DNA from 3 places in the Paenibacillus sp. FSL K6-2524 genome. Region 3 is predicted to be linked to each of the others. Evidence: a T-box and tRNA genes for the amino acid it is inferred to sense, from the RefSeq annotation. Region 3 holds a T-box; the other regions hold tRNA genes.
The links. A T-box is a leader RNA that pairs with one kind of tRNA and senses whether it is charged. The one in region 3 lies ahead of leuS (leucine--tRNA ligase), so its partner is inferred to be a tRNA-Leu.
Positions count from the first base shown of each region.

Region 1: it has a tRNA-Leu gene. The T-box ahead of leuS (leucine--tRNA ligase) is inferred to sense a tRNA for this amino acid. The anticodon was not compared.
Region 2: it has a tRNA-Leu gene. The T-box ahead of leuS (leucine--tRNA ligase) is inferred to sense a tRNA for this amino acid. The anticodon was not compared.

Region 1 covers NZ_JBBOSP010000001.1:1,708,472-1,719,369, forward strand. The annotation lists gene NST85_RS07475 (ABC transporter permease) at 1-50, shown strand, start outside; gene NST85_RS07480 (carbohydrate ABC transporter permease) at 84-971, shown strand; gene NST85_RS07485 (extracellular solute-binding protein) at 1,049-2,764, shown strand; gene NST85_RS07490 (response regulator transcription factor) at 2,841-4,412, shown strand; gene NST85_RS07495 (cache domain-containing sensor histidine kinase) at 4,424-6,160, shown strand; gene NST85_RS07500 (hypothetical protein) at 6,257-6,400, shown strand; gene NST85_RS07505 (hypothetical protein) at 6,677-6,988, opposite strand; gene NST85_RS07510 (helix-turn-helix domain-containing protein) at 7,231-7,533, shown strand; tRNA gene NST85_RS07515 (tRNA-Leu) at 7,596-7,678, shown strand; gene NST85_RS07520 (alkaline phosphatase) at 7,870-9,588, shown strand; gene NST85_RS07525 (ABC transporter ATP-binding protein) at 9,680-10,387, shown strand; gene NST85_RS07530 (ABC transporter permease) at 10,359-10,898, shown strand, end outside.
Region 2 covers NZ_JBBOSP010000001.1:3,013,554-3,024,451, forward strand. The annotation lists gene NST85_RS13605 (RNA polymerase sigma factor) at 1-47, shown strand, start outside; gene NST85_RS13610 (VOC family protein) at 198-638, shown strand; gene NST85_RS13615 (aldo/keto reductase) at 786-1,628, shown strand; gene NST85_RS13620 (MFS transporter) at 1,658-2,875, shown strand; gene NST85_RS13625 (hypothetical protein) at 2,891-3,082, opposite strand; gene NST85_RS13630 (GNAT family N-acetyltransferase) at 3,362-3,790, shown strand; gene NST85_RS13635 (nucleotidyltransferase family protein) at 3,813-4,388, shown strand; tRNA gene NST85_RS13640 (tRNA-Leu) at 4,518-4,598, shown strand; gene NST85_RS13645 (YjfB family protein) at 4,714-4,890, opposite strand; tRNA gene NST85_RS13650 (tRNA-Leu) at 5,086-5,167, shown strand; gene NST85_RS13655 (DUF817 domain-containing protein) at 5,622-6,416, shown strand; gene NST85_RS13660 (hypothetical protein) at 6,429-6,824, shown strand; gene NST85_RS13665 (NAD-dependent epimerase/dehydratase family protein) at 6,859-7,743, shown strand; gene NST85_RS13670 (SDR family NAD(P)-dependent oxidoreductase) at 7,829-8,578, shown strand; gene NST85_RS13675 (chromate transporter) at 8,599-9,831, opposite strand; gene NST85_RS13680 (Gfo/Idh/MocA family protein) at 10,009-10,898, shown strand, end outside.
Region 3 covers NZ_JBBOSP010000001.1:4,589,303-4,600,200, forward strand. The annotation lists gene NST85_RS21465 (RNA polymerase sigma factor) at 1-518, opposite strand, end outside; gene NST85_RS21470 (ComEC/Rec2 family competence protein) at 751-3,366, opposite strand; gene NST85_RS21475 (deoxycytidylate deaminase) at 3,507-4,025, opposite strand; gene NST85_RS21480 (ComEA family DNA-binding protein) at 4,044-4,583, opposite strand; gene comER (late competence protein ComER) at 4,698-5,540, shown strand; gene leuS (leucine--tRNA ligase) at 5,581-8,022, opposite strand; T-box leader at 8,076-8,344, opposite strand; gene NST85_RS21495 (glycosyltransferase family 39 protein) at 8,421-9,704, opposite strand; gene rnjA (ribonuclease J1) at 9,875-10,898, opposite strand, start outside.

The sequences.
Region 1 (10,898 bases), 2.9 Mb from region 3:
TTATTGCAAACGGCATTGCCCGTAAATTAGGGAAAGCAAGTCTCTGGTAAAGTAATCCCATCTCTTAGAATGGAAGCGATATGATGAAACTAAATTTCTCTGACAAGGTGTTACAGGTAATTATTTATTTCGTGCTAATCCTATTGTCGTTTATAACGTTCTATCCATTTTGGAATTCGTTAGTTATGTCCTTTAACGTAGGAAGTGATACGTCACTCGGTGGGGTAACCTTCTGGCCAAGAGCATTTACGCTGGAAAACTATCAGATTGTGTTTAAGGAGAAGCAAATTTTCACTGCATATGGAGTAACAATTGCCCGTACGCTTATCGGAACATTTGTGTCCATGTTCTTCACTTCCTTATTCGCCTACGCTTTATCAAAGAAAGGTATCGTGTTTAAAGAGGGTTACATGATTATATGTATCGTAACCATGTATTTCAGCGGTGGACTCATTCCGTACTTCATACTCGTGTATAATCTTCATCTTTATAATACATTTACGTTCTTGATTATTCACGGTATGGTCAACGTCTACAACATGATTATCTTTAGAACTTTCTTCGCAGAGCTCCCTGATGGCTTGGAAGAATCAGCGAGAATTGATGGATGCTCGAACTTTGGGGTTTTCTTCAAGATTGTACTACCGATCTCTGGTCCAGTTGTAGCTACATTGGGACTTTTTACCGCAGTTGGCTTATGGAACGATTGGTTTACACCGGCGGTATTTATCAGTGATCAGAATCTAATCCCGTTGCAGACGCTACTGGTACAGATTGTTAACGCTGGTACAACGGCGAGTCTCATTCAGAATTTGAATACCTATGCACAGAGTGCGGTACAGAATTCCGTAACCGTCAAGGCGCTACAAATGGCGACGATGATGGTCGCTACATTACCGATTCTCTTTATCTACCCATTTCTGCAAAAATATTTCGTTAAAGGTGCATTGGTTGGGTCTTTGAAAGAGTAGATTGTGGTTATTCGCGGGGTCAGCATGCGACTTCCGCTGATGACATATATAATGTATTTGAAGAGAGGGGAAAAGACATGAATATGAAGAAAAGTTCGAGCCTGCTAGTGGTTAGTTTACTTACCCTTAGCTTGGTGCTCTCGGCTTGCTCTAACAGTAAGAACAATAGTCCAACTGCCTCCCCAGCGGCAAACGCTACAAATGACGCGGCAGCGACCACTGCTCCGGATAACGCTCCGGACCCAGCTGTAGCAGAGGGCGCTACCCAAGCGAAGGTAAAACCTGTGGATTTCTCCTTGTTTGTTAACTATGATTGGTATACGGCACCAACTTGGCTTGAACGCCCACATGGCAAATGGATTACTGATAACTTGAAAGTAACTCTGAATCCGATTCAATCTAATGGAGCAGCAACGCAAAAGTTGAACACAATGATTGTATCTAATCAACTACCAGATGTAATTGTAAGTGATAGAGGAAAAGATGTAGACCGTCTTCAAGAGGCTGGCAAACTAGTTGCACTTGATCCTTATCTTGAGAAATATCCAGAATTCGTGAAGACGGTTGGAGAACAAACAATAAATATGCTTCGCAGTAGCGACGGCAAACTCTACCAAATGCCAAACTGGTTCATCAATGGCGAGAATGGTAACGGAAATGCGGCTTATCTCGTAGAGAAGAAGATTTACAAAGCGCTAGGTTCTCCTGCACTTGAAACATGGGATGACCTAGAAGCATATCTGAAATTGGTTAAAGAGAAATATCCGGATATCGTTCCGCTTGATTTCGGCGAGGTTCGTGACGGTGACATTCAAATGCTAGGCATGCTTTTTAGTGGTGCAGCTGATGATATGACACCAGGTTTCATCTCTCCAGCAGCCATGTTTGGTGTTCCGAGTGGTGATTCCTTGGAATCTATCTATAAGAATCAAAGCTTTAAGGACGCAGCAATGTATAGTAGTAAGTTGTTCCGCCAAGGGCTGACATCTAGCGATATGTTCACTCAGACCCGTGATCAAATTCTTGAAAAATTAAAAACAGGTAAAATCGCTGTCTTCGGCGCTTATGATGCGGTAGTTGAGGGAATTGGACGCGAAGCTAACAACTTATTGTCAGCTAAGGATCCAGAAGATGGATATGATGTTATCTGGCCTGTACACAAAGCTGGTGTAGATAAGAACAAAGTATACCCATCAGGATTTAATACACTAGGTTGGAATGTAAACGTGATTACGACCAATGCTAAAGATCCAGAAGCGATTTTCTCTTATATGAACTGGGCATCCAGTCCGCAAGGTCAACAAGTATTGTTCTTTGGGCCTGAAGGTCTCTTCTACGATAAAGTAGAGGACGGCGTACCAATCCCGAACGATGCGTACATTAATCGTGATCTTAAGAAATATGATGAGCTCAAAATTGGTGAATTCAACTGGAATGGTAATACTGCTTATGTTGATGGCACCAAAGCTAAACGCGAATTGTTGCTTCCACAAGAGGCTCAAGATTGGACGACAGTAGGGCAGGCTAATGTCTCGTTCAAAACTTCGAAGGATATTACAGAGTTCTCCAATTTGGAACCATCTCCAACATCTGAAGAAGGTATAATTGTTCAACGGTTGAAAGATCAATATAAGAAACTTATTCCGAAGCTTTTCTTCGCGAAGAGTGATGAAGAAGTTCTTAGTTTGATAGAACAAGCTGACAAAGAGGCAACTAAGTTTGGTTATGACAAGGTGCTGACATGGAAAACGAGTGTGTGGCAAGCGAATCTCCAAAAGCTGAAGGGTCAGTAAAAAAATATATTAAGTGAGTTGTAAGAGAGGGTATACTTAGTGTACCTTCTCTTTCCACATAAAGGAGCGCATGTCTATGTATAGAGCTGTATTGGTAGATGACGAAAAGTATGATCTGGAAGGCTTGCGTCAACTTATTCCATGGAATGATCTGCAGATTGAAGTGGTTTGTAGTGAAAGTAGACCTTTTGCAGCCTTAAGCTATATTGATAATCACTCGATAGACATTCTTGTAACCGATATCAAAATGCCAGTTCTTACAGGTTTGGAGCTGTCAAGAAAGGCACTAGAGAGGAATCCACATCTGAAGACTATCTTCATTAGTGGTTACCAGGACTTTGAATATGCTAAAGAGGCACTCCACCTCAAGGCAGACGGATATCTCTTAAAACCGGTCGATGATGATGAAATTGTGGAACTGCTCAAAAAAGTAGTAAATGAAATTGAGTTGGAACGAAAAAGTATTCAGGAGCAGTCTCAATTCACGGAAACCTTTGCTTTTATAAAAAAAGATTTTGTGCAGCATTTGCTAGAAGGTAGCATCAATCATGAGACGTTGCCGACCTTCTTGGAACGTTATCCATTGGCATCTCCAACTGGCTTCGCGAGTGCAGTGATCATTGAGTTGGATGATGTATTATGGAAGAACAAACAAGCACCAGATGCTTGGCAAGAGCAATTACGTACAGCTTCAGATTTGATTATTTCCTATATAGAAGAACAAAAGCTAGGTGCGTGGTGCGAGCTATCCACTTCACAGTTTGCTTTTATTTATCAGGACACTCCTGAGCGGTTGGAGGATGCTTTAGCTGATCTGAATCAACATATACATAGAAATACACAGTTTACCATAACCGCAAGCTATGGGGACCCTGTAGCATTTCCTGAGGAGATTTCCCAATCTTTTATACAAGCCAAAGAACTGATAGGTAACAAAATGTTTCTTGGCAAGAATAGGGTAATTCCCCCTCGACTAGCCAAGCTTCAGATCGTCAAGGATGCCAAAGATTTGAATAGTATTTTAGATGCGATGTTTGTAGCTATTGCGGGATATGATCTCGTTAAAATTTGCGATTGTATGGATGACTTATTTGATAATGTGAGAGGTTTCGAGCATCCAGTGAAAGTATATAGTTTCTCCATTCATATTGCTACGAAACTGGAGGCGCATCTTAGTACGGTCAATGAAACATTCGAAAGCTTACTTGGGTGGGGCTTTGAGCATTTAGACGTTATCCGCGAATTCGAAACGGTAGATGATATTAAATCATGGCTTCGCAAGACATCGTTTGAAATTTCCGAGCGTTTGTTCATGAAAAAACAGAGCAAGAGTCGGCGTCTAATTGAACCCATTGAACAATATATCCATAGCCGACTTGCTGAAGATATCACCTTGAGAGAAATCGCCAATAAGTTCTCTTATTCTCCAAATCATATGGGGTATTTATTTAAGGAGCAGACCGGTGAGAGCTTTAATGAATATTTGGTACGTAATCGGATGGAAAAAGCAAAGGAACTTCTGCTAGAGCCGAAGTATAAAATCTACGAGGTGGCAGATCAGGTCGGTTATAAGAGCTTGGCATATTTCAGTAGGTTATTTCGGGAGCACTATGGGTTTACTCCGGGAGACTATCGAAAGCAGGGTTGATAGTAATGCCAATGAAGAAATCAAATAGCTATATCCCCCTGAGCTATAAATTGTTTATATCTTATTTGTTGATGGTCATGACGCCTGTTATCGTGATTGGGAGCTTCGCTTATGTGTCTTCGGTGAATTCAAGTGAGCAGCATACTCGTAGTAACCTTGAAATTGCTGTCAAACAGATTGGTAACAATGTAGATTATCGTTTGGCGGACGTTATTCGTGGTTCGGAGGATATATATGCGGATCAACCATTATCGGGTATTTTATCAGGATATTATTTGGATTATGAAAAATATACGATCACTTCACAATATATTTTGCCAAAGATAGAATCGGCGGCGAATTTACCGAACATCGATGTTAAGTTATCAGTCTATTTGAGCAATACGAATATAAGTGAGTTTTATTATCTTGATCGGGTTGTTAACCCCGGCGATAGCCTCCAGTATTCGATTTTTCATTTAGATAGAATTTCTAACTCCAAGTGGTATAAAGATATGAATGAGTATATGAATTATGAAACTATAGAGTGGAAGCAAATTGATAGTGACGCTACCAACGCCAGAATTTCGTTATTACGACCTATCATCAATTATCATACGTTATCTCCAATTGGGTTAATGAATTTTAACGTTAAGCTTCAAGATGTATTCTACGATGTGGATTTCACCAAACTAGGTAAAGATAGCTTGTTATTTGTCGTGGACGGGAATAATCATCTGTTATATACAAGCTCGCGAAGTGATTCGAAACTTCTACCATTTGCACAAGGCAGTTCAGTTAACCAGCCGGAAGGCTACATGCAAATCAAACAACCCATATCGAATATGAATGCAAGTATTATCGCCTGGATTCCTAATTCCTCATTTCAGGAGAACTCCCAGAAGGTGCGCAATATTACAATTCTCATCTGCTTAGCAAGTTTGCTTGTACTTACCTTGATCAGTTGGACGATATCGCGATATTTTTCCAAACGGATATTGAAGTTGATTCGATCTCTGAAGACATTTAAGGAAGGGAATTTCCAAAAGCGGATGCCTGTGCAGGGGAAAGATGAATTCTCGCAGATTGGCGAGGCGTTTAACGACATGGCTTCTAATATGGAGAAGCTAATTGACGAGGTTTATTTAAGCAAGCTAGAGAAAAAGGATGTTGAGCTTCAGGTACTTCATTCGCAGATGAATCCTCATTTCCTCTACAATACGTTTTCTTCTATAAGTCGGATGGCGCAGCTGGGAGAAATCGAAAAGATGCATGAGATGGTGCGTGAACTGGCCAAATTCTATCGGCTTTCCTTGAATAAAGGTGAGATGATTATCTCCATTGAAAAAGAACTGCAAATTATTCAATCCTACGTCGATATTCAGAGAATAAAATTCGCGGATAGAGTTATCGTTAATTATGAAGTTTGCGAAGAGACTTTGAAATACGAGACAGTGAAATTTATCCTTCAACCATTTGTGGAAAATATATTGGAGCATGCCTGGTATGATGATGAAATTCATGTGGTCATTCGCTTATTCTTTGAAGGTGATGAGATTTGCATGGAGGTGCAAGACAACGGTATTGGCATGAAAGAAGAATTGATCGAGCAAATATTGACCCTTTCGGAGAAAGGGGTCGGCTATGGAATTCGCAACGTCGATCAGAGGATTAAACTCCAGTTTGGCAAAGCGTATGGGGTGTCCATAACAAGTTCAGTTGGGGAGGGGACAACTGTACGAATCCGTTTCCCTAAATTCAATCGATAATGATTCAATGAAGTAAGCCCCTGTCGGTGACAGGGGCTTACTTGTGCTGCTGCTTGAAAAATGAGCTAAGAAGCATAGAATATTTACAGTATTTCATTGTTAAATATGTTACAATCTATCGAGCTTGTACTGAAGAAATTTATGGATTATTTGGATGATCAGGATGTTCGTGACAGAGACAGGTTTTATGGGGATTCTGTTCTGAATTATCTGGGTGGTCAAGGATTGATGAGTACTTAGGATATAGCAAACGGATGCAATCGGGACAAATATCGTGAGTAAACTCAACGCAGGTATGTTGGTTTAAATAATTTTCGATGGGGTTCCATACATTATGATCGTCTTTAATTTTTTTGCAGACGGCACAAATGGGGAGAAGTCCTTCTAGAGTGGATATTTTGGAAATAACTTCTTTTAGCTGTAATTCACTGTTCTTAAATTCTGTGATATCGGAGCATGTAAGAGTGATACCTCTGATCTGTGTCGATCCCTGTTTAGTAAAGGGAATAACTTCAGCTAGAAACCAGGATTTTCCTTGAGGTAAGTCCCAGTAGAATTCTGTTTTGAAGTAAGGATGATCTCCATGCAATATGTTATTAAAGTTTTGTAGGAGATGTTGTAAGAGAGGGTTGAATTGTGCCTATTGGCAGCGAAGACATGAAGCAGGTTGATCCCTGGTCGATCCCAATCAGGAGACAAACCGTGTCTGGATGCTTGAGTTGCCCAACTCTGATTAACGAGTTGTAGGGTGCCGTCTGGAGCAATGATAGCTATGCTCTGGTTTAATGAATGGACGGCGTCATGCCATACAGAAGACATCTCGATCACGATTAGCGCACTCCTATAGTATAAGATTATAATTGGAAAAAATTACGATATAATACTTATGTATATATAACACGCAAGGTCATAAATTTTATTATATACGTAAGTGCGTTACCTTACAACAGTACAACAACTTAAATGCGTATTTTCTTGTGCGTTGAAGAAAGGTCGGAATTTCGTTGTCCATTTATGATAGAATCGAAATCTTAATTAAGAACAAGAAAATAACCAAAAAGAAGTTTTGTATGGATCTTGGAATAAGTACGGGGAATTTAGGAGATTGGAAACGTGGGAAATCGACTCCGGGTAGTAATAAACTAATCGATATCGCCATGTATTTTGATGTGAGCTTAGATTGGCTTATGACTGGACGTGAACGACAAGTAGAGAAAATCCACGAGCGCCTTGAAGTTTATTTGGTAGATGTTTCATCCATAGATTGGACGGTTAAATTATCTGCCCATGAAAAGGCATTTATTCGTGAGTATATTCATTTTACTCAACATCGAAAAATGTTGAGGAGGAAGAAAGCGGAGAAAGAAAAATAGTTTTTCTTTACATTTGGATTCGCCGTAGGTATAATGTTAAATGTTCGCTTTAGAAACACTACGCGGTCGTGGTGGAATGGCAGACACGCTACCTTGAGGGGGTAGTGGGGGCAACCCCGTGGAGGTTCGAGTCCTCTCGACCGCATCAAATGAACAGCGTCACCGAGAAAATCTCTTGCTATTGCAAGGGATTTTTTTGTTATTTTAATGTAGACTTTTGTAAATGAGAAACTTGACGAATAGTAAAATTTTACCTATAAATAATAATCTGTTAACATCTACCAAATATTCTCCCTCTAAGCTTATCTTAGTTCTTATACAATTGGAGGGAAATAGATGAAGAAGTTATGGAAGGGCTTAGCGGTTAGCGGTCTGGCACTGACAGTCGTGACGGCGGGATCCTTTGCAACATCCAAAGATACGGTCTCGGCAAAAGAAACAAAGAAATCCCAACCGCAAAACTTGATTGTTCTAATCGGGGATGGCATGGGACCAGCTCAGGTATCAGCTACACGTTATTTCCAACAATATGAGAAAAACATTACGCATTTGAACCTGGATCCTTATTATGTTGGTCAAGCGACAACCTTTGCAGATCGCGGAGAAGACGGTGGCACGGTTGTTTCAGGTGTTGTCACTGACTCGGCATCAGCAGGTACCGCTTTTGCTACAGGGCATAAAACTTATAATGCCGGTATCAGTGTATCTAATGAAGATGTCTCGAAACCTTTTGCATCTATAATCGAAGCTGCTGAAGTCAGTGGGAAAGCTACGGGTTTAGTCACAACAGCGCGTATTACCCATGCTACTCCAGCTGTATACGCCTCTCATGTCCGTAGTAGAGACAACGAGAGTGCCATTGCCTCCCAGTACCTGACAAGTGGAGTGGATGTATTGTTCGGTGGTGGAGAATCTTTCTTTGTTACGAAGGAAGAAAAGGGGAAGAGAACAGATAAAAACCTGCTGCCTGAATTTGAAGCTAAAGGTTATACCGTAGTTAAAACGGCGCAGAGTTTAAAAGCTCTATCGTCTAAAAATACGAAGGCGCTCGGTTTATTCGGTAGTTCACATGTTGCTTATGTACCGGATCGGACTGCTGAGACGCCAAGTTTGGCTCAGATGACTTCTAAAGCTCTAGAAATCTTGTCCGCTGACAAGAATGGATTTGTCATGATGATCGAAGGCGGCCGAATTGACCATGCTGGGCATGCTAACGATCTGCCAACGATGGTTCAAGAAACACTTGATTTCGATGCAGCATTTAAGACGGCCATTGATTTCGCTAAGAAGCAAGGAAATACGTCTGTTATTGTTACAGCGGATCATGAGACCGGGGGTCTTTCCCTATCACGGGACAATATTTATGAAATGAACATTGATCTGTGGGATAAACAGAAGCATTCTTCTGAATACCTCATCGGATCTTTAAATGATGCTAAAACATTAGCAGATGTGAAAAAGATCGTTGCTGACAACACGGGAATTAATGATTTAAGCGATGAAGAAGCTCAACTTATTCTAGATGGGGACGGCTCATCCTACAATCGCGAGGGCGGATATAACGCTGTAGTGTCTAAGCGCTTGTTGGTCGGTTGGTCCGGACATGGTCACTCTGCAGTTGATGTTGGGGTTTGGGCATATGGCCCCATTGCTGACAAAGTGAAGGGACAAATCGATAATACGCAGATTGCGAAGGCTGCTGCTGCGGTGATTGGAGTCGATTTAGACAAAGTAACGGCGGCTATGCAAGCAAAATATGTATATCCTAAATTCAAAATCAATCGTGATAAGGAAGTCTTATATCCGGCTAAAGCCTTAACACTAGCACTTAATGGTAAATATCAAGCTAGTAGTAGCATAGCAACGCTTAGTGGTAAAGGAGCAACTATTACCATAGACCTCGGCGCAAGCACTGCTAAGGTAAATGGTAAGGCGGCATCTTTCACTGTGGAACTGGATAATGGGACATTGTATCTTCCACTGGCTGCCTTCAATCAATTGACGGGTACAACGTTGAAATGGGATTCGTTATCTGAACGTATCCAATTGAAATAAGCTAAGTAAGCCACGATAGGTGGAAGAATAAACAGGAGAAGTCGCTTCTCCTGTTTTTCTGCATTTTGGTTCGCAAAGGAGTGTGGATACTATGTTACATATTCAAGGATTGAAGAAAGGCTTTCAAGTGGCAGGAAAGGACGTTCCAATCCTAAATATCCCGGAATGGACAGTCAGTCAAGGTGAGAAACTCGCAATGATCGGACCGAGTGGTTCGGGGAAAAGCACCTTACTTCATTTGATCAGTGGCATTCTCTCGCCAGATAAAGGTGAAATCATAATGAGGGAAATGGCCCTCCATCAAATGAGTGAGTCTGTCAGGGATCGCTTTCGTGCGGAGAATATCGGATATATTTTACAGGACTTTCATCTGATTCCTTCCCTAATGGCTAGGCAGAATGTTGAAATTGTAATGTCAGGTAATCGAAGTAAGACAGAACGGCGGGAACTTATCGACTTCTGGTTTGAGAAGGTTGGTCTGAGTGATCGGAGTCGTCATCTACCATCACAACTGTCCAGGGGGCAGCAGCAGCGTGTAGCAATGATTAGGGCGTTAATTAATGAACCGAAGCTAGTATTGGCTGATGAGCCTACAGGAAGCCTAGATTGGGAGACGGCGGATGAAGTTACGGGGCTACTGCTCGATTTGTGTGCCAGCAAAGATCATACGTTAATCGTGGTCACTCATGATCTCAATATGGCAGATCGTTTTGAAAAATGTGTTCATATTCACGAAATTAACGAATTAAGAAGTGCGAGGAGTCGGTCATATGAGCCTGTTCCATTTATTAGTTCGTAATATTCTTCATCGTAAATTTCTATCTTTGCTGACGTTACTTTCTGTAACAGCGACAGTAGCATTTATCATCATACTCTCGTTATCTAAAGCCAGCGTAGAACAAGGAACAGAGAAGGGGTATGGTCCATTTGATGTCGTGATTGGAGCTGAAGGCAGCGAGACTACACTTGTACTGAATACTTTCTATCACGTTGGATCTCCTACCGGGAATATTCCCGAGGAGACTCTTAAAGTGGTCCTGCAAGATAAAGGTGTGGAGCAGGCCTATGCGATGACAACAGGTGATAACTACAATGGCTATCCTATCGTGGGTATTAATCCGCAGTATTTCATGACTAGGTATGGCGACCGAAAACTAAGTGCAGGAACGCTATATGGACACACTGGTGAAGTGGTCGTTGGGTCGTATGCAGCACGATTACTCCATCTTCAAGTAGGAGACACCTTTTCCGGTGCACATGGATTGGTTAAGGACGCCCTTGATGTAGAACTGGAGGGTGATACTGAGGGA
Region 2 (10,898 bases), 1.6 Mb from region 3:
TCTATCGTGCGAGACAAAGACTCCGTCAATCTAGAGAGACCGCCTAAGGCGCTTAATGACCAGAGTGTATTTATCAACACTTTTCTGGTCATTTTTGTATTTTTCATGTAGGATATATAATACCATAAAAAGTAATTTTCATACCGGGTTACCTTGCATTCTGTATTTACAAATACGATTTGGGAGGGAAAAAACGTATGATACCGCAACGAGTCACGTTGGTCACTTTAGGTGCACTGGATTTACCCAGTTTAAGATCTTTCTACAAAAGATTAGGCTGGGAAGACACGCCCACAAGTACGGATGAATATTGTGTTTTTACGACCGCGGGAGTGCTGCTTAGCTTGTTTCCTTATCATGAATTAGTAAAGGATGCAGGCCTGGATGAGCAGGTTGTGAGCGATACGAAACCCTCCTTTCGAGGAATAACGCTGGCGGTGAATGTGGAAGAACCGGAACTGGTAGATGATGCAATTGAGAAAGCTAGGGAAGCCGGGGCTTTGATTCTTAGGGAACCAGAAGAAGCATTCTGGGGAGGTCGTACGGCTTATTTTGCAGATCCTGAATATAATGTTTGGGAGATTGCTTGGAATCCCTCGGCTGTATTTGATGAGACCGGGGCGATGATTTCGTTTTAAAAACGTGTGGTTGTAGAATTTGCACTATTAATATGTTGGCGGCCGGAGTCATTCTCCGGTCGTCTTTAAATTCGTGTTCTCTTTTAAAATACCGATCGGTCCTTCATAATAGAATAGTAAAATATAATTTTGAGGAGGATATAAACTATGCTAAACCATCTACAGGATACTGTAACACTTAACAATGGAGTTAAGATGCCGTGGCTCGGCCTAGGCGTGTATAAAGCACAAGAGGGCGAAGAAGTTGTATCTGCTGTCAAAACTGCAATTCGCCACGGGTATCGTAGTATCGATACGGCTGCTGCTTACAATAATGAAGAAGGCGTTGGTCAGGCTGTTGCAGAAGCAATACTTGAGAACGGGCTGGCTCGTGAAGATATATTCATCACGTCGAAAGTATGGAACAGTATGCAAGGATATGAGACCACACTGGAAGCATTTGATACGAGTCTGCGTAAATTAAATGTTGATTATCTTGATTTATTTCTGATTCACTGGCCAGTGAAAGGAAAATATAAGGATACTTGGCGAGCTTTAGAGAAAATATATAGAGAAGGTAAAGTTCGTGCAATCGGGGTCAGCAATTTTAATATCCATCATTTAGAGGATCTATTTGCCGATGCTGAAGTCGTTCCTGCAGTCAACCAAGTTGAGTTTCACCCACATTTGTTCCAAAAAGAGTTACTCCAGTTTAATCAAGATAAAGGGATTCAACTCGAAGCTTGGTCACCGCTTGGACAGGGAAAACTGCTCGAAAATGAAACACTGAAGGCCATCGCAGCAAAACATGGTAAGAATGTTGCTCAAGTCATTCTGCGTTGGGATTTACAAGTAGGTGTTGTTACGATACCTAAATCAGTAAATGAAGGACGAATTGTTCAAAATGCGAATGTTTTTGATTTTCAATTGGATATTGAAGATCTAGCTGCTATTGAAGCTCTGAATCAGGATTTACGATATGGATCGGATCCAGACAATTTCAACTTCTGATCATAACAGAGATGGATGGAGAGAGATAAATGAATCAAACTGCTACAAAAGCAGCTTCACCGGCAAAAACTGTGTACCCCATTTTATTTGCGATCAGTATGGTACATTTGCTAAATGATACGATGCAGTCTGCTATTCCTGCACTATTTCCAGTACTTCGTGAATCATTATCCCTAAGTTACGGACAAATTGGATGGATTGCTTTTGCCATGAATATGACGGCATCGGTATTCCAGCCGCTCGTCGGATTATATTCAGATAAACGTCCAAGACCGTATATCCTTCCAGTGGGTGTTTTCTTTACACTAATTGGCGTGCTCTTGCTCGCATACGCACCGACCTACGGTATTATCCTACTTGCCGTGACTTCCGTAGGCCTGGGTTCTTCGGTGTTTCATCCAGAGTCGTCACGCGTTGCTTATTTAGCGGCAGGTGACCGACGTGGGCTGGCCCAATCGATCTTTCAGGTTGGCGGGAATGTTGGGACCTCACTTGGCCCACTAATGTCGGCATTAATCTTCATCCCACTGGGACAAACCAGTGTTGCTTGGTTCGCACTAGCTGCGATTGTGGCTATCGTTATTCAGTTCTACGTTGCGAAATGGTACGGTTCGCAAGTAATACAGCCTCGCAAGAAGCGTACCTCTGTTGGAGCTGATCAACTGAATAGACCTTCCCTTAGCAAGGGAAAGATCGGTCTTGCGATTACTATATTGGTGCTACTTTTATTCTCTAAAAATGTATATTCGATAAGCATTTCTAACTTCTACGCATTCTTTCTCATGGACCACTACGGAGTAGCTAAAGAAGTGGCTCAGTATTATGTATTTGCATTCTTAGCTGCTGCTGCGGTGGGGACATTCTTCGGGGGACCACTTGCCGATCGATTTGGTCGCCGAAATATTATTTGGGTGTCAATACTCGGTACAGCGCCTTTCTCACTTTTACTTCCTTATGCGAACTTGTTCTGGTCGGGGATACTTGTCGTTGTGGCAGGTTTCATCATGTCCTCAGCTTTCTCCATTATCGTGGTCTATGCTCAAGAATTATTACCTGGTAAAGTGGGACTTGTATCGGGGTTGTTCTTTGGACTTTCTTTTGGGCTCGGGGGACTAGGTTCAGCTTTCCTCGGGAACTTCGCAGACCAAATGGGAATCTTCTATATTATGAAGATCTGTGCTTTTCTCCCATTGATCGGATTATTGACCGTTCTATTGCCGAAGGATGAAGCTTTACGAAATAATTGAGTAATGAATTGGTTATTACATACTTGTAGATGATAATTTCGGACCTGGATGCAATTCTCGATGTAGATGTGGATCTAGATATGCATCTAGATCGAAACCCAAATCCAGACCCAGACCCAGACCCAGACCCAGACCCAGACCCAGACCCAGACCCAGACCCAGACCTGTACACTTAGTTGGAATTACTCCATCTAATTTGCAGGTCAATTCATACTCGCTTCAAATAACTGGAAAACCTCCAGCTAATTTACCTACATTGCGCCTAAATGAGGCTTATATGGTGGATTAGCTCCGGTTTTTCCAGTTAATTTAGGTATCATGAGTATGAACACACATTTAGCAGGAGTAAATCCCGTTAGCACTCGAAGTGTCGCTTATTAGTCCATGTGTTGCTAACTTGATAGATTACGATTGGAACCTTAATTAGCAATTCTAATTAAAGTTGAAGAACTTATCTTCATATTAACCAGTAAGGGTGGGGGAATAATGATAAGAGAAGCGGAGATTCATGATGCGGCGGTGATTGAGGAATTATACCGGGTGCTTTTGCCCAATAATCAAGAGATTGCTGTCTGGCCCGAGCGAATTCAACAGGTTAGAGAAAGTGCTGATAGTTTCTTGTTAGTTTATGAGGAGGACGGGTGCATACTAGGTACACTACACTTACATATTTGTCTTGATGCGCTTAGTGGGGATCGACCATTCGGAGTTATTGAGCGTGTTGTTGTTTCTTCCGAACAGCGAGGTAAGGGCATAGGGAACCAGATGATGAAGTTTGCTGAGGAATTAGCTAAGGAGCGCAGTTGTGTTAAGTTGATGTTAACAAGCGGCTCAGCAAGAGTAGATGCACACCGTTTTTATTCGGCACTTGGTTTTGATGGCGAATCTAGCAAAGCGTTTAAGAAGTATTTATAGGTAGAGTAGGGGACTGGTGAGTATGAATACAAGAGCAATACGATTGGATGCCGAGGGATTGCTTCATATGATTAGAGAGAATTCTGACATGATGGCCGATTTGGAGTCAGTGTCTTTACTATCGTTACCACAAGCATGTATAGCTGCAGGATATCTACGTAATTATGTCTGGGACATCCTACACGGATATGAGCTTAGAACTCCTTATAACGATGTCGACGTCCTATATTATGACCCTTCATGTTTGGAGGAAGAGGTTGAGAAAGAGTATGAGGCCAAATTGAGGGAATTAAATCCTACACATAATTGGTCTGTCAAAAATCAAGCGCGGATGCACATGAAGAGTGGTGAGTCACCTCATTGTTCTGTAGAGGATGCCATGTTGCGTTGGCCAGAGACCGCCACGGCAGTTGGTGTACGTTTGAATAGGAACGGAGAGGTCGAACTCATTGCGCCTCATGGACTGGATGATTTGTTCTCTCTAAGGGTACGTCAAAGTCCTTATTGTCGAGATAATGAGTTATTTATGAGAAGGATAGCTCAGAAAGAATGGTTACGAATTTGGCCGCAGCTACTTGTGGTTGAGGATGTTATTTAGTGGCTTGCACTACAAATTCGAATTGGTTTTCTAAATTACGTACAGTTGATATTTTTTTAAAAAAAGCTTGACGCATGATATAGCAACATGATAAGATATATCTTGTCGCTGATGCGATACAGAGTACACGCGCGTGTGGCGGAATGGCAGACGCACCAGACTTAGGATCTGGCGTTTCACGACGTGGGGGTTCAAGTCCCTTCACGCGCATCAAGAAGAAAGCCTTGGATATCAAGGTTTTTTTTGTTGTTTATTCATGATTATTCACATAAATTAACTACCTGAAAGAGTGGAGAGGCTGAGAGCCTCTCCAAGCTTGTGCATGCTACAATTTGATGTCGAGATTGCCACCTAGATTAGGCAGAACGCTTTGCTCCATCATTTTGATGAGGGCTTGGCCTTCGATGACAGCTTGATCTTTTGACATTTTAACAACAGAGATACTTACCTCTTGCTGTAAGTTGGTTTGTGCCATTCTAGTTGAAAGTGCAACAATATCCATGGTGTCTACCTCCTAATAAGTTAACTACATATATTTTATCGGTAAGATGTTATTGAATGATAAGTCAGGGGCAATCGCGATAATTATTATTCGAAAATAAACCTTGACTTTCGTAGTCCGGATTTGTTAATATATTAATTGTCGCTGCTGCATTATGCATCTAGGACAGATACGGTGAGAACGCCGTAATCATGCGCGCGTATGGCGGAATTGGCAGACGCACCAGACTTAGGATCTGGCGTTTCACGACGTGGGGGTTCAAGTCCCTCTACGCGCATAAGAATAGGTAATAACGAAGAAACCCACTGGTTCATCCAGTGGGTTTTCTTTGTTATCCTCCGTTTTTAATTGGTGATATTCCCTTCAGTTTAATGTTGAGTTAATGTTTCGCAATTTCAGGTGAGAGGTTTAGCCTTTATATTGGTATCTATCAAGATTAAGGAGACTTTTCATATGAAGACAAGAATTACAATAGTAACAAAACTTCACGTATGGACCAGCGTAATGCAATTGTATGAGCAAGGCAGAGTGGGTTTTTATTATTAAAAAAGGCTCTATCGACAGGAATCTAAGCTCATATCTATCACTAGTTCCATGGTTCAAGTAACAAGTTGGATACAAAAATGTCCCTACCTTCAGGTCACTTTATGGTAAAATCTGAATGAATCACGGCGCGCTAGTAAGGTGCTGAATATCCGGCATCTGTCCGGTTACTTACAGTGGAGGGAAACATGACGTTTGTACGTAAATTGTTACTATTCGGTTGGCTAGAGGCGTTATCGTGTATTTTTCCAGTTATAATCTTCTTGACACTCGCGTTAACTAAAGTAGTTGGAATACCAGGATTGCCGAGATATGATCTAATTCTTATTATTTGTCTGTTAGCACAAGTGGGTATGGTGCTGTTTAAGCTGGAGACCATTGATGAACTCAAAGTGATCTGTATGTTTCATGTGATTGGCCTAGCTTTGGAAATATTCAAAGTACATATGGGGTCATGGTCATATCCTGAGGAAGGGTGGATTAAAGTATTTGGGGTGCCACTATATAGTGGGTTCATGTATGCCAGTGTGGCAAGTTATATATGTCAGTCTTGGCGCAGATTCGATCTGCATATTACAGGTTGGCCGAGAACGATATTTGCGGTCGCACTGAGTACGGGGATTTACCTCAACTTCTTCACGCATCATTTCATAGGTGACTACCGCTGGGTGCTGATTGGGTTACTGTTGATCGTGTTTATCCGAACGTGGGTTCACTTCACCATTTCAGGCACTACTTATCGGATGCCACTCACATTAGCATTTTTGCTGATTGGCTTCTTCATCTGGATTGCTGAGAACATCTCAACTTTTCTTGGAGCCTGGCGCTATCCGGATCAAGAGCATGTTTGGCGTTTGGTCCATCTCGGTAAAATTAGCTCGTGGTTTCTACTGGTCGTCATCACCATAATTATCGTTGCTCAGCTTAAGCATGTTAAATCCGGTGACAAAGCTGTAAAACAAGTTAACCATATTAAATACTAGGGGAGTTAGGATATGAAAAAAGGATATTTTTATTACTTCTTGTGGATTGTTGGTGCGTTACTGCTTGTTTATTACGGTAATCAATTTATGGATATGATGGCGAGAAAAAATGACTCTCTGGGCAAAGTGGACTACACCTTAATTGGTCATATCGTTTATGCATTTGTATTTGGAATCTATTTGAGCCTGCTGAATGGGGTGCCAAACCGACGCAAGTTTTATAGACCGCTGTTTTTCTTCGTATTCTTGCCGTGTTTTCTGCTGCTGATATACCCTGTTATTTCGCAATATGTTACCTTACCGTACTATTCACTTTATAACGAGCACATGGCTAAATGGAGCGGCTACTTCTTCTTTGGTTTACTTACTGGGCTCGCTTTTATGAAAAGTCTGTTTATAACTAAATAATCTGCGGGTAAATATATGAATTGAGGTTGATGTGATGAGTAAAATTTTAGTGTTAGGTGGGTCTCGTTATTTTGGGAAAAGGTTAGTCAATTTGTTGCTTCGAGAAGGGAAACACGAAGTGACCGTTGCGACGCGTGGTTTAACTGAAGTAAGTTTTGATGGACCTGTTCGAAGTCTCACCCTGAACCGTACGGATGTGCAAGATTTAAAAAAAGCCGCCGAAGCCGGCCCATGGGATGTTATTTACGACAACATCTGTTATTCGCCTAATGAAGCGTTGGCTGCTATAGATGCCTTTGAAGGTCGAGTTGGCCAATACATATTAACCTCTACGTTATCCGTCTATGATTTCTCTGAGATTGCGACAACAGAGTCTGCTTTCGATCCATATGATTACCCTTTACGTACAGGTAATAGAGAGGATTTTGATTATGGAGAAGGCAAACGCCTAGCTGAAGCTACTTTCTTCCAGAGGGCAAGCTTTCCAGTGTGTGCTATGCGGATTCCCATTGTTCTTGGTCCAGATGATTATACCAAAAGGCTCCATTTTCATGTTGAACGAGTACTGAATGAGACTCCAATTGGCATACCAAATCCGGAAGCGGCCATCTCATTGATCACTTCTGCGGGGGCGGCATCTTTTCTGAATTGGCTGGGAAGCTCACCTATAACAGGGCCGGTTAATGCCTGCTCAAACGGGAAACTTACCATTAGGGAGATCATTTCCTTGATTGAAAGAGAGGCAGGAGTTGCTGCAGTTATTCAGCCGGAGACGGAACAGGCGAATATGTCACCGTTCGGCGTACCGTCGTCTTGGTTCATGGATACGTCCAAAGCGGAGCGGGCTGGATATCAATTCGATGCTATCGATGATTGGCTCCCTGAATTAATCCAGCTCCTTGTGGCAGAACGAGCGTAATGTCGTGATCATTGTTAGGATAGAATCGCGTTAAGCATAGCTAAATTTTCAACTCGAACTTTAATCCGTTAGGGAGGTAATGCGCATGTCGTTCGAACATCATACGGTAATCGTTACAGGGGCTGGAAATGGTATAGGCAGAGGAGTGGCGGAAGCCTATGCTCGCCGAGGGGCATCTGTTGTGTTAGCAGATATCAATACACTAAATGGTGAACAGGCTGCTAACGAGATAAGTCAGATGGGTGGAGAGGTTATTTTTGTACCTTGTGATGTCAGAAAGGAAGCTGACATCACAAATGTTATTTCAACTACCTATGAGAAATTCGGGAGTATTGATATTTTAATTAATAATGCGGGTGTATCTCGCTTCAAATCTCCATATGAACTAACGATAGATGAATGGGATGATGTGTTAAACACCAACGTACGAAGTTGCTTTCTAGCTTCTAAGGAAGCTGCTAAATATATGAAGAAGAACAAGAACAGGGGCGCCATCGTTAACATTTCATCCACACGTGCTCTCATGTCAGAACCCGGATCTGAGGCGTATGCTGCTTCAAAAGGAGCCATCGTATCCTTAAGCCATGCGCTCGCAGTGTCACTTGGTAGCGATGGCATTACGGTGAATTGTATTAGCCCAGGCTGGATCGAGACAGGTGACTATAGTGTTCTTACAGAGATTGACCACCGTCAGCATCCGGCGGGACGAGTAGGGAGGCCTTCTGATATTGCAGAAGCCTGTCTTTATCTAACCCATCCCGATAATACGTTTGTGACGGGGGCTAATTTGGTTATTGATGGTGGAATGACTCGAAAAATGATCTATGAGCCTTAATATTCTTAGTTCGAATAGAATTAACTACCCAATATTCCTAGGAGTACTCCTCCAGCAGCACCCGCTAAGACAACGCTCCAAGAGGGAAGCTTCCAGTAGATTAGCATGCCAAACAATAGTAGTACTAGAACGAAGTCCAAGGCAGTGTTGACGGAAGTCGTCCAGATTGGATTATATAGAGCGGCTAGCAGGATGCCGACAACTGCGGCATTAACACCTTGTAATGCACCCTGTACATTGTTATTGTGTCGCAAACTGTTCCAGAACGGGAGAACGCCAACAATGAGTAGGAATGCGGGCAGGAAAATGGCAATTGTAGCAATAATAGCGCCAGGAATGCCGCTAATTAGTACTCCCAAGTAAGATGCGAATGTGAAGAGAGGTCCGGGGACAGCTTGGACCAGCCCGTATCCGGCAAGAAAATCAGACTCCGTAACCCATCCGGTATGAATAACTTCACCTTGAAGTAGGGGGAGAACAACATGACCGCCTCCAAAGACGAGCGAACCCGTTCGATAGAAGCTATCAAACAGCAACAGTCCGTTTGTCGTTCCGCCGCCGCCAAATATACGAACTAGCAGCGGAAGGATTAGAAGAAGGCCGAAATAGAGCACCAAACAAACGACCGACCATTTCCGAGAAATAGGGACGAAGAAAGTAGATTCGGCCTGGGAATCAGTTGATTTACGATACAACCATAAGCCGACTATACCAGCGATGGCAATGACGAACACCTGTATGAAGGCGTTTGGCCAGATGAGGGAGATTGCGGCTGCAAGTATCGCGATCGTGGCCCGACTGCGCCCCGTCGCGAGCTTTCGTCCCATGCTCCATACCGCCTGAGCTACGATGGATACGGCTGTAAGTTTCAGTCCATGAAGCCAAAAGGCGCTTCCGACATCCATCCCTTGCATGAATAGGGCAAAGACAATAAGCACAATGGCAGAAGGTAACGTAAATCCTAGCCATGCAGCAATGGCGCCCAGAACTCCGCCACGACTAAGACCAATACCAATGCCGACCTGACTACTGGCTGGACCGGGTAGGAATTGACACAGAGCCACAAGATCGGCATAACTTCGTTCATCCAACCATTTGCGCCGACTCACGTATTCTTCATGATAGTAACCAAGATGGGCGATAGGGCCACCGAATGAGGTCATACCAAGTTTGGCTGACACGCCTAATATTTCTACTGTCTGTAGAAATCTACTCTTTTGTATTGGCTTATTGAGCGGTTTCGATGTATCCAAATTAGGATCTCCTCACTTCGTGATACTCTAATAAACGTCTATAAAAACTTCCTTAGATTAACATAAGATTGTAAAGAGAGAATTAGAAGATGGATATTCTGAAAGTCGTCAGTTTGTCCATAACCCTATATAATGAATGGTAACGTTATATTAATAACGATCCTAGGAGGATGTAAAATGCGAATTGGAATTATAGGACTCGGAAGTATTGCTTGCAAGGCTTATTTGCCGGTGATTACAGAAGTTGAACATATTGAACTTGTATTTTGTACCCGGAACCGTGAAAAGTTGGAACAATTAGCGAACAAGTATCGTGTGAAGGAAACGGTGGAAAGTGTTGAAGAACTTATTCAAGCTGGGGTTGATGCCGCATTTATTCATACGAGCACAGATTCACATGTGGAGATTGCGGAACAGTTGATCAAGAACGGAATTCATGTGTTTGTAGATAAGCCGATCTCATACCATTATGAAGAATCGAAGAGAATTGTTGAATTAGCGGAAGAGTATGGCGTCACGCTCATGGTTGGATTTAATCGACGATTTGCACCGATGTATGCGGCAATGAAAGAGAAGGATGACCTACGGTTAGTTCATTTACAGAAGAATAGAATGGCTTCTCCAGATTTTGCTCGCCGCTTTGTATTGGATGATTTCATTCATGTAGTCGATACGATTCGCTTTCTGGTTCCTGGAGAGATTAAGGAAACATCCGTTTCCTCCTATATTCAGGAAGGCAAGCTCCATTATGTTATGCTTCAATTACAAGGTGATGGATTTACCTTCACAGGACTGATGAATCGTGATTCGGGAACGAATGAAGAAACATTGGAAGTGATGAATCCAGGCAATAAATGGGTCATTGAAGGGCTGAATCGGGAGGCTCATTTTACTGGGGGAGCAGAAGGTAGGCTTACATTTAAGGATTGGGATCCCGTGTTATATCGCCGAGGGTTCGAACAAATGATTACTCATTTTATCTCCTGTATCAGGGATAATATACAACCGATGATCTCTGCACGTGATGCGCTAGAAAGTCACCGCTTGTGTGAATACGTTGTACAGCA
Region 3 (10,898 bases):
TGGAGTAAATGTTGTAGCTGCTGTCTGGCCCTAAAGAGATAAGATTTAACCGTATTCAACGGTAAGTCCAAACAGTCAGCAATTTCGTTATACGATAAATCCTGTAAATATCTTAGAACGATAACAGTTCGATGCTGCTCTGGGAGCTGCTCGATCGCTTCACGAATATCCTGTGCAATATAGCCGGACATTACTTCACGTTCGACACTCTCTTTTCCTTCAAACACAAGTTCATGTTCATCAATCGAAACAGTCGGCTTGTTTCTCCGAAATTTATCAATGCAAATATTCCTGACGATTCTTTGCACCCACGTTTTGAATTGCGCTTTTTCTTCATAGGAATTAATTTTTGTATAAACTCGGATAAGTGCCTCCTGAGCTGCATCATGAGCATCTTGCTCATTGTTTAGAATATAATAAGCTGTCTTGTACACATCATTTTCAATCTCTCGCAATAGGGTGATTAGAGCGTCGCGATCGCCCGTTTGAGCGGCTCTGATGAGTCCATGCTCCACCACAAAGGCTCCCCCTTCCTTGCAACCTTACAGACGATATTGTCCGACAATATGTTGCAAACTTGTTTCTTTTTTTGATCTTCTTTTTTGATTAGAATTTTTCATGTATAAAAGGAATGTTATGATATCAATCTCATCTAGGATACCAAAAAAAACATGTCAAGTCACCCAGACACACTTTGGGCAGAATCCCCCCGCCAATACAGAGATAATTGAATACGCTCCTACCGTTCAGTTAGGGCAATCTTCGGCGTACTCTTAATTCACCTGCTTGTACTTCCATTTGAACCTCACCATCCACATCGGTACGCAAGATATTAGCTCCTTGCCCTGATAACCGCTCTACTACTGCGGGATAAGGATGTCCATAGCTGTTGGTGGCACCCACGGATATAACCGCCATCTTGGGATTCCAGTAGTTAAGCCATGTCGCGGAGGTCGATGTTTTACTCCCATGGTGAGCTACCTTCATCACATCTATGAGCATAGCGCTACCGCCGCCCTGATTACCTTTTTCCATGGCCACAATCTCCTGCTCGGCTGCTTCATCCATATCCCCAGTAAATAGAAATGAAACTCCCTCCATTTGTAACCGAAATACCACCGACTCATGATTCTGTTCTTCAATATAGGGAATTTCTTCTGTCCCCCCATGTGCAGGCAACGGAAATAAAAATTCGAATGTCGTATATTCATCTGGCTTAAGTGTCATGCCCCGTGAAACGGAGTAAATCTGAATATCCTTGGTAATCGCCGTGGACATCAGCTTCGTCACCGTCTTCGAATCAGTTAAACTTCCATTCATCAATAAAGAATGAACAGGAAACTGCTCTAGAACGGCTTGCAATCCACCCACATGGTCCTGATCCCCGTGCGTCATAATAACAGCATCGAGAGAATGAATGCCTCGCTTCTTAAGTAGTGGAACAACTGTCTTAGCCCCAACTTCAAAGGGGTCCTTACGATCCCGCCAACTTTCGCTGGGTTTTCTAAAAGACACAGTCCCCCCTCCGTCCACCAATATATTTTTACCGCTTGGTGTAGTGATGAGAATACAATCGCCTTGACCTACATCTATAAACTGTACATGACCTATCCCCTTACTATTAACAGGTTGATATCCCGTATATAGAAGCATGACCACCATGACACTTAGGGTCACTCTTATTCCTATCCCTTTCCACGCTAGACGGAAGCTTCTATCATCGAAGCCGCGTTGCTTGTCCATTCCCTGAAGAGGAAGAAGCGGAACCGTATCGTCCATTGCTGTAACTACGGAATGCTGATGCAGTCTGGCCCTCCGAGAACTACAGTACAACAGAAGATATACGCCCCCGTAGAAAGCCATGATCCACAGCAGGGAGGGAGACTTCCAGTACGTCATAAATCCATTTAGTCCATTCAACCATTCTGTTACTAGAAAAGTAGCCGAATTCAGGAATTTTATAGGGTATGCAATCCATTGTCCTAACGGCAGCCAGATCATACCGAGTAACAAAGCAGCAGTTCCTACTGGTAACGTAATGATACTGATCACAGGAACCAAACATAAATTAGCTACTAGCGATAGTAGCGAAAATTGGTTGAAATAATATAGTGTCAGAGGAAAAGAAACAATCTGCGCTGCAACTGTAATTGCCACAGCCCCTCGAATTTTCTGAGGGAGCCATGAGAAATAGGGTGCCATCAAAGGAACAAATAGAACTAGTCCCGTAGTGACGGCAAATGAGAGCTGGAAGCTAACATTTAACAAGAAATAAGGTTCCCAGATTAACATAAGAAGCGCCGCTGCAGCCAGCACATTTAACCCATCCTTTAGTAGACCTCGCTGCAGTAAATATACGCCAAGCATTGACATAATCCCAGAGCGGATGACTGATGGAGAGAAGCCCGTGATCAACACATAAGCAGGAAGAAACCAGAAGACAACAAGTAATGCTCTCTCCTTCGTTACCCGACATAGTCTAAGCGCAGCAAAGATGAGACCCACATTAATCGCCACATGACTACCTGAAATAGCCAATATATGTGTCAGTCCAAGCCCAGTAAACTGCTCATATTTATCGCGCTCCAATTCATCGGATAATCCAATAATGAGCCCCTTCATGTAGCCAGCTTGCCAACCCGGAAATAATCGTCCAATGATGTCTCCGATACCAGCGCGCAAGTTGTCAATCCACCCGAAAAAGGTAGCTGTATTGAAAGACCCCGCTGCGTTCTCAACCGCCGAGGCTCCTTTAGCCTTTATTAACCAATGAATCCGCTTATTATGCAAATAATCAAAATAATTGAATCCTCCGAAATTTGTAGCTGTTCCGGGACGTTCCAAACTACCACTCAATTTGACGACCTCTCCTCGCCGCCATTTCTCTGCAATATCAAGTTCCTCAATTGTGGAAAGTCGAAGCTGTACCGTCACTCGTTCTCCAGCAGCTGCCCTTTCTTCGGCATGAGAATTTGAGCCACTCCCTGAAGAGTTAACAAGCCCGATCATCAAAAGTGACATATCAAAACTAACACGATCTCCATCGATTTCTACCGAAGAAATAATCGTCCCTTCTGCTTGAACCGCTGCCCCATCCATGGGTACTGTACTATCAGCATACAATGCCTCCGGAATGTGGCTCACATTTCTCCCATCGTTATATATCCAATAAGCAGCACCCAACGAGAAAATCAGCCAGAGGATTAGGATTCGTGTCCACGGAACATACCTTATCGCCACCAGAAGCGGGCAGAACATCGACACTCCAGCCCATAACAACCAAAGTGTTGACCCTTCATATAAACTGGCCATTCCGCTGCCAACAATCCAGCAACAGGCTGCCGCCGTGAGCGGTCTTCGATTCATATTATGTATTCCCCCTTTTCTACAAATCTCGCTATCTACATGCAAAAAAAGAACCCCCTCTGCCATTACCAGCAGATGGAGGTTCTTCCCCAATCGATCTTATATCCGATTTAAATTACAATCATCTTGATCATTAATAGTTAATCTTCTACCTTACCCACTGCTTCTTGTGGAGGTTGATAAGCATCCAAACGACGGAACGATATCCCTTTCTGATCCATCATTGCGGTTACTTTCTCCGCATCCTTGAGGTAAGGACGATGGAATACGATTTCCGTAATTCCACTGTTTGCAAGCATGTTCGCGCATGTCCAACAAGGTTGATCCGTAACGTAGACACTGGAGCCCTCACGATCAATCCGATCCGTGAACAGCAGCAAATTTTGCTCCGCATGAATGGTTCTCACGCAGCGCTGTTTTTTGATCATCTTCTCCTCGGCATCCACCGTAACTAATTCGTACTCTTCCGCGATCATACAGCCGGCTTCCGAACAATCGGGGACACCCGATGGTGCCCCATTATACGCTGTTCCGAGCAACTTCTTGCCTTGAACCAACACAGCACCGACATGCCGCCGATTACACCTTGAACGTGTCGACACCATATAAGCAATATCCATGAAATACGTATCCCAATCTTTACGTGTGTCATGATTCATCCTAATTGTCTCCTGTTCTTAAAGCCCAATATGAGACTTCATTTTTTGCAGCATTTTGTCACCGATTCCCTTCACCTTTGTAAGATCACTTACAGAGGTGAAAGCACCATGTGTATTGCGATAATCAACAATGGCTTGCGCCTTTTTCTCGCCAATACCTGGAATGTCCTGTAGCTCAGCCAGTCCCGCTGTATTAATGTTAATCAGGTCGCTCTGTTGTTGCTGGTGCTGCACTGGTGAAATCGTAGTTTCTGATATATCTATCTCTGTTTTCGCAGTGCTACTAGCATTCAGTTCAGGCGATTCTGAACTCGTCTCAGGATTCCCATTCGCAATATCCTGCTTGCTTATATCAGCGGGCTTAACAGCGTCAGTTACTGCATTACCAGTTGGATTATCCACAGCATCAACATTTTTCTCCATAGCCGATACAACTTCGCTATTAACAGGAACCCATCCTTCAATGCCCGAGTTCCCATTTCCTCCAACAGCCACAAACATGAGCCCAGCCCCAATTATCGCCGAAACAACCGCAATTAACATATACTCTTTTTTCATCCCATGCACCCCATCTCAAAAGAATCTGTCTTTCAAAGTCATGAAGATCCATTCAAGATGCATACATATATAAATGACGAAGATATGTGCAATTTGCACGGAAAGGGGATCAGGATGAAGGTAACTTTCATCGGGACAGGATCTATGGGTAGTTTACTAATTGGAGCCTTCCTGCGTTCCGGTGCTTTACAACCGCACAACATCTATGCCACCAATCGTTCATCACATAAAGCAGAACTGTTAGCCAAACGGCATCCAGGACTTCATATCACGCATAGCAACGTTGAAGCAGCGCGAGGGAGCCATATTATATTCCTATGTGTGAAACCACTCGATTTCCCAAGCGTCATTTCAGAAATCCGTGACGTATTAACTGAAGATCAAATCGTCATCTCTATCACAAGCCCTGTCCTCATCCAAATGCTTGAGAATCTTATCCCATCGAAAGTTGCTAAAATCATACCTAGCATCACGAATTCAGTACATAGTGGAGCTTCACTCTGCATCTACGGCAAGCGAATCCAACCAGAGAACCGAATCCTACTGGAACAACTCATGTCTTCTGTGGGAACTCCTCTTGCCCTTAGAGAGACGGAAACACGGATCGCCTCGGACATTGCAAGCTGTGGTCCTGCCTTCATCTCATACATCCTACAGCAATGGATAGATTCTGCCACAGAGCTCACGGGCATCTCAAGAAGAGAAGCCACCATCCTGGGAGCAGAAATGCTTGTAGGTACCGGCAAATTGCTAACAGAAGGTGGCTTCACACTCGAAGAGTTACAACAACGTGTTGCTGTCCCTGGTGGAGTTACTGCCCAAGGATTAGCGATTCTAGAATCACGCCTACAGGGCGTGTTCCCCAGCTTGATTGAAGTCACTCATCGGAAATACGATGAGGACCTCAGTAAGCTAGAAATTTCGTTTAACAACATCGCTCAGAACACTCGAGGCTGATAAATTGTCACTAGCATTCGCAGCAAGTTTACCTTATGACTTAGCCAACCACGATATTGACGAGTTTACCAGGCACAGCTATAACTTTGCGAATTGTTTTTCCTTCTATAGCTTGCTTCACGCTAGCAAGATTCAAGCTATGGTCTTGCATTGCTGCTTGATCAAGGTCTTTGGAAATTTTGGTCCGGTCTACGATTTTACCATTGACCTGAACAACAATTTCAACTTCAGACTCAACCGTCCATGCTTCATCAAAGGTCGGCCATGGTTCGTAAGTGATACTTTCGTTGTGACCAAGCCGTTCCCATAATTCTTCGGCGATATGAGGCGCAAGTGGAGCTAACATTTGCACAAAGTTCTCAGCCGCTTTTTTAGGAATTGTGTCTGTTTTGTAAGCTTCATTAACGAAGATCATCAATTGGCTTATCGCTGTATTGAAACGAAGTGCTTCCAAATCTTCCGTCACTTTCTTGATACTCTTGTGCCAAGTACGTTTAAAGTCATCACTGCCTTGGTCATCTGAAATTTTTGCATTCAGAGTTCCATCTTCTGTGATAAATAAGCGCCATACTCGAGCCAAGAAACGATGTACACCTTCTACGCCGTTAACATTCCATGGTTTGGTTGCTTCCAATGGACCCATGAACATTTCATATACGCGTAGAGTATCTGCGCCTTGAGCATTAACGATCTCATCAGGATTAATAACATTCCCGCGGGATTTACTCATTTTTTCATTGTTATCTCCGAGGATCATTCCTTGATTGACAAGCTTATGGAATGGCTCTTTCGTCGATACAACACCTAGATCGTACAGTACTTTATGCCAGAAGCGGGCATACAACAAGTGAAGAACCGCATGTTCAGCACCGCCGATATAGAGATCCACAGGCAACCATTGCTCTTGCTTCTCTGGAGAGCAAAGTTCCTTATCGTTATGAGGATCGATATACCGTAAATAGTACCAGCAGCTTCCCGCCCATTGCGGCATCGTATTCGTCTCGCGGCGGGCCGGCATGCCGGTCTCTGGATCGGTTGTATTCACCCACTCAGATACGTTAGCAAGTGGAGATTCGCCTGTACCGGATGGTTTGATCTGATCCACATCTGGTAAGAGCAGCGGTAACTGATCTTCAGGAACTGGCTTCATCGTACCGTCTTCTAAATGCAGAATTGGAATAGGCTCACCCCAATAACGTTGGCGGCTGAACAACCAATCACGAAGACGATACGTGATTTTGCCACGGCCTTTACCGTTCTCTTCCAACCAAGTAATCATCACTTTCTTCGCTTCATCATTGCGAAGTCCATTAAGGAAATCGGAGTTAACATGTGGGCCATCGCCAGCATAAGGTTCATTAGCAAGATCTCCACCAGATACAACCTCAATAATATCCAATTGGAACTGTTTCGCGAATTCGTAGTCACGCTCGTCATGTCCTGGAACCGCCATGATCGCACCAGTACCATAACCAGCCAATACGTAATCTGCGATCCAGATCGGTAGTTTTGCACCATTCACAGGATTAATCGCGTACGCACCAGTGAATACACCTGTCTTATCCTTAGCTAGATCCGTCCGTTCCAGATCACTCTTACGACTCGCCTGCTCTTGATATGCCTTAATAGCATCCCGCTGAGCATCCGTCATAATCTTAGCAACTAGGTCATGTTCCGGTGCAAGCACCGCGTAGCTGGCGCCAAATAGTGTATCTGGACGAGTTGTAAAGACAGTTAAATTCTCATCATGTCCTTCAATCTCGAACACAACTTCTGCACCTTCGGATTTGCCAATCCAGTTACGTTGCATGTCCTTGATGCTCTCTGTCCAATCCAGCTCTTCTAGATCTTCCAACAATCTCTCTGCATAATCCGTTATCTTCAGTATCCATTGACGCATTGGCTTACGGACAACTGGATGTCCACCACGCTCACTCTTGCCATCGATAACTTCCTCGTTCGCCAGTACCGTTCCAAGTGCGGGACACCAGTTAACAGGTACTTCAGCCACATAAGCAAGACCCTTATTAAAGAGCTGAATGAAAATCCATTGGGTCCATTTATAATACTCTGGATCCGTCGTACTGATCTCTCGATCCCAATCGTAAGAAAATCCGAGCGATTTAATCTGACGTCGGAAATTGTCAATGTTCTTAACTGTAAAGTGGCGAGGATGCTCACCCGTATCAAGAGCATGTTGCTCTGCTGGCAAACCAAATGCATCCCAACCCATTGGATGAAGTACATTGTAGCCACGCATCCGTTTGTAACGGGAAATGATGTCTGTTGCCGTGTAACCTTCAGGATGGCCTACATGTAACCCTGCTCCTGAGGGATAAGGGAACATATCTAACGCATAAAACTTTGGTTTCCCTGATTCTTCCCGAGTCTTAAATGTTTCATGTTTGTCCCAATATGCCTGCCATTTCGGTTCAATGGACTGTGCATTGTAAAAGTCGCGAGATACTGTTGTGTCACTCATGTTAAATCCTCCTTCAAATGTAAAAAAAACCTCTCAATCCATAGCGAATCATCGCTAGGGACGAGAGGTATATTCCCGTGGTACCACCCTAGTTAGTGTCGGACATGCTTTGTCCTCCACTCACTTTGCACCCTTAACGCGGGTGAGAACGATGATGTTACACATGAATCGAAAATATTAAGGAAAATAAATTCCTTATTCCCAAACATGCTTGCATCATAAGCTCCAAGGTGAGTTCATTTATGCTGCCCAACGGCTTTCACCAATCGCCGTCTCTCTGGGTGGACATCACGAAACTACTACTCCTTGTCATCGCAAATTATTTCGATTTATTCACCCACCATTATATCTAAAATAGTCGAAAAGTCAATACACCCTAGTCGAAACCCGTTCTTACTCTAACCTGTTGCACCGGATCTACCTAGATTTATATTCTTATTTAATCTTCTCTCGGAGTACCATTGAATCATTGCAGCAACCGTAACACAGTCTAGTATAATAATCATGGGCATGACTGTGAAATTATATCTCGTTTCTGGTACAAACAACAAACGCAGCGTGGACATAGCTACCACGATCGTAACTAGTAGAAATCCTGGACTTTTCCATAGGCGAATCCCTCGAACGAAACTTAATGGGAACAACCCGATCAATCCCCAATGAAGAATGTTCTGCGGAAGAATTGGAATGACCGTATAAAAAGGAGTATGACCGCTTCCCGAAAACATTTTCCCATATATGTAAGCTAATTTCCCCACCGTATACCATGTAACATATTTCAAAGTATGCTCTGTAAAACCAACGCGTATCCGTTCCTTGGCAACTTCCATCTGAGTTTTACCCTTCGTCTCAACCATTCTGTCAGCATAATTCTTATAAGGGTACGTTCCAGCAGCAAAAGGATTCACTTGAGTTGAGGCAATAATCACCTTGTTCAAAGTAATCATATTTCGGATAACCCATGGGGATAGAATAATAGCTGTGCCCACTACTGAAATGAGTAATAACTTCAGGATCTTCATAAAGTTCCTCTGCCACAAATATCCCACGCCATGGCTCACCAGTAGGATCGGTAGAAATTCAGATCGAACAAGCACAGTTAGTCCCAGTAAAGCACCGCTTAATAGCGCAAAAGACATCTTTTTCTGCTCCAAAGAAATCAATTGAACATAGATATACAACGTTAAGAAAAAAGTACATAAAACCTCAGTAAGAACGGCTCCATTACTCCATATGAATGATGGATATACAGCACCAATAGCGGCAGCGCCCAGCCCAACTCCAGCCCCTCCCAGCCTTCTGGCTAGGCGGTAGATTAGATATAAAGTGAACATACTAAGAAACACTTGAATCAACCGAATCATATAAAACGGATCATGTTTGGTGTAATCCACCATTTTATAAACGATAGCCATGAATGCTGGATATCCTGGTGTTACTTTTGCATTCGGCTCAGTATCTTTGTACGCATACACACCATCCTCAATCCATTGTCTGACCATCACATCATATCCCTTAGAATCATGAGATAGATTATGCTCGACAGAATTAAGGAAGTCCATTCTCAGATAAACGGCTAGTATAAACACTAGCAATAAAGACATTAAGATAACCGGCCTAGTATCCCGAAATACAGTAACCATGATTCGTTTCATTACATTGGGCTTTCCCGTAATATCCATTGTCAATTGAACAACCTCCAAGAACGATTAGGTGTAATTGGTTATATTTACCTATAGTATATCGTAAGTTTCAACATATATCTCCAATTTTTATCACTAGAACAAAGAAGGCCGCCTAAGATTAGGCGACCTTCTTTGTTCTAAACTTTATATCATTCAATTCAAGAAACTTAAACTTCCAATATTGAAGGCATGATATGAGGCGTTCTGCCAACTTCCTTCGTGAAATGTCTCCGAAGCACTTTATAAGTGGTCCGAGTCCAGGCGGCGTGATCATACTCTTGCCGCTCTCCCAGTTTATTGAGATTCCGCTTCAACATCATTTCAGCACGTCTCAATAATGGGCGGGCATCTTGCATATATACAAAACCTCTAGTCACAATATCAGGGCCTGATAGAATTTGTTGCGTTGTTTTGTCCACAGTCATGACCACAATAACGATTCCCTCTTGGGCCAATTCTCCCCGTTCTTCTAGCAAAGCATCCTCAAAGGTTCTCATCTCACCATTGCTGATAAATACTTCTCCCGCTGGAATAGCTCTCCCACGTTTAGCGCGGTTACGATACACCGAAAGTGTATCACCAATATCCATTATGAATACGCGTTCTTCTGGGATCCCCGTCTGGATAGCCAAGTTTCGATGACTAAGTAGCATACGATATTCCCCATGAATAGGAATGAAATATTTAGGGCGTATAAAACTTAACATTAGCTTCAAATCTTCGCGACATCCGTGACCCGAGGTATGAATACCTACGCTATTTCCATAAATCACATTAGCTCCTGCCCGCATTAATAAATCGATACTTCGGTTAATATTCTGCGTATTTCCAGGAATCGGTGAAGAGGAGAAGATAACGGAATCACCTGGATATATTTGCACGGTTCTATGGGAACCTGAAGCAATTCGGCTGAGCGCCGCATTAGGCTCACCTTGACTACCAGTACATACGATTAGAATCTGCTGATCTTCAAAACGATCAATTTGTTTGATGTCGATCATCATCCCGTCAGGAATACGGATATAGCCAAGCTCCTGAGCGATTGTGAATACCTTTTCCATACTCCGTCCGAGAACGGCAATTTTTCGGTTACATAAGATCGCTGCCTCTACAACCTGTTGAAGTCTGTGAACGTTAGAGGCGAAAGTCGCAAATAGAATCCGTCCTTCACACTTCTGGAAAGAGTCTAAA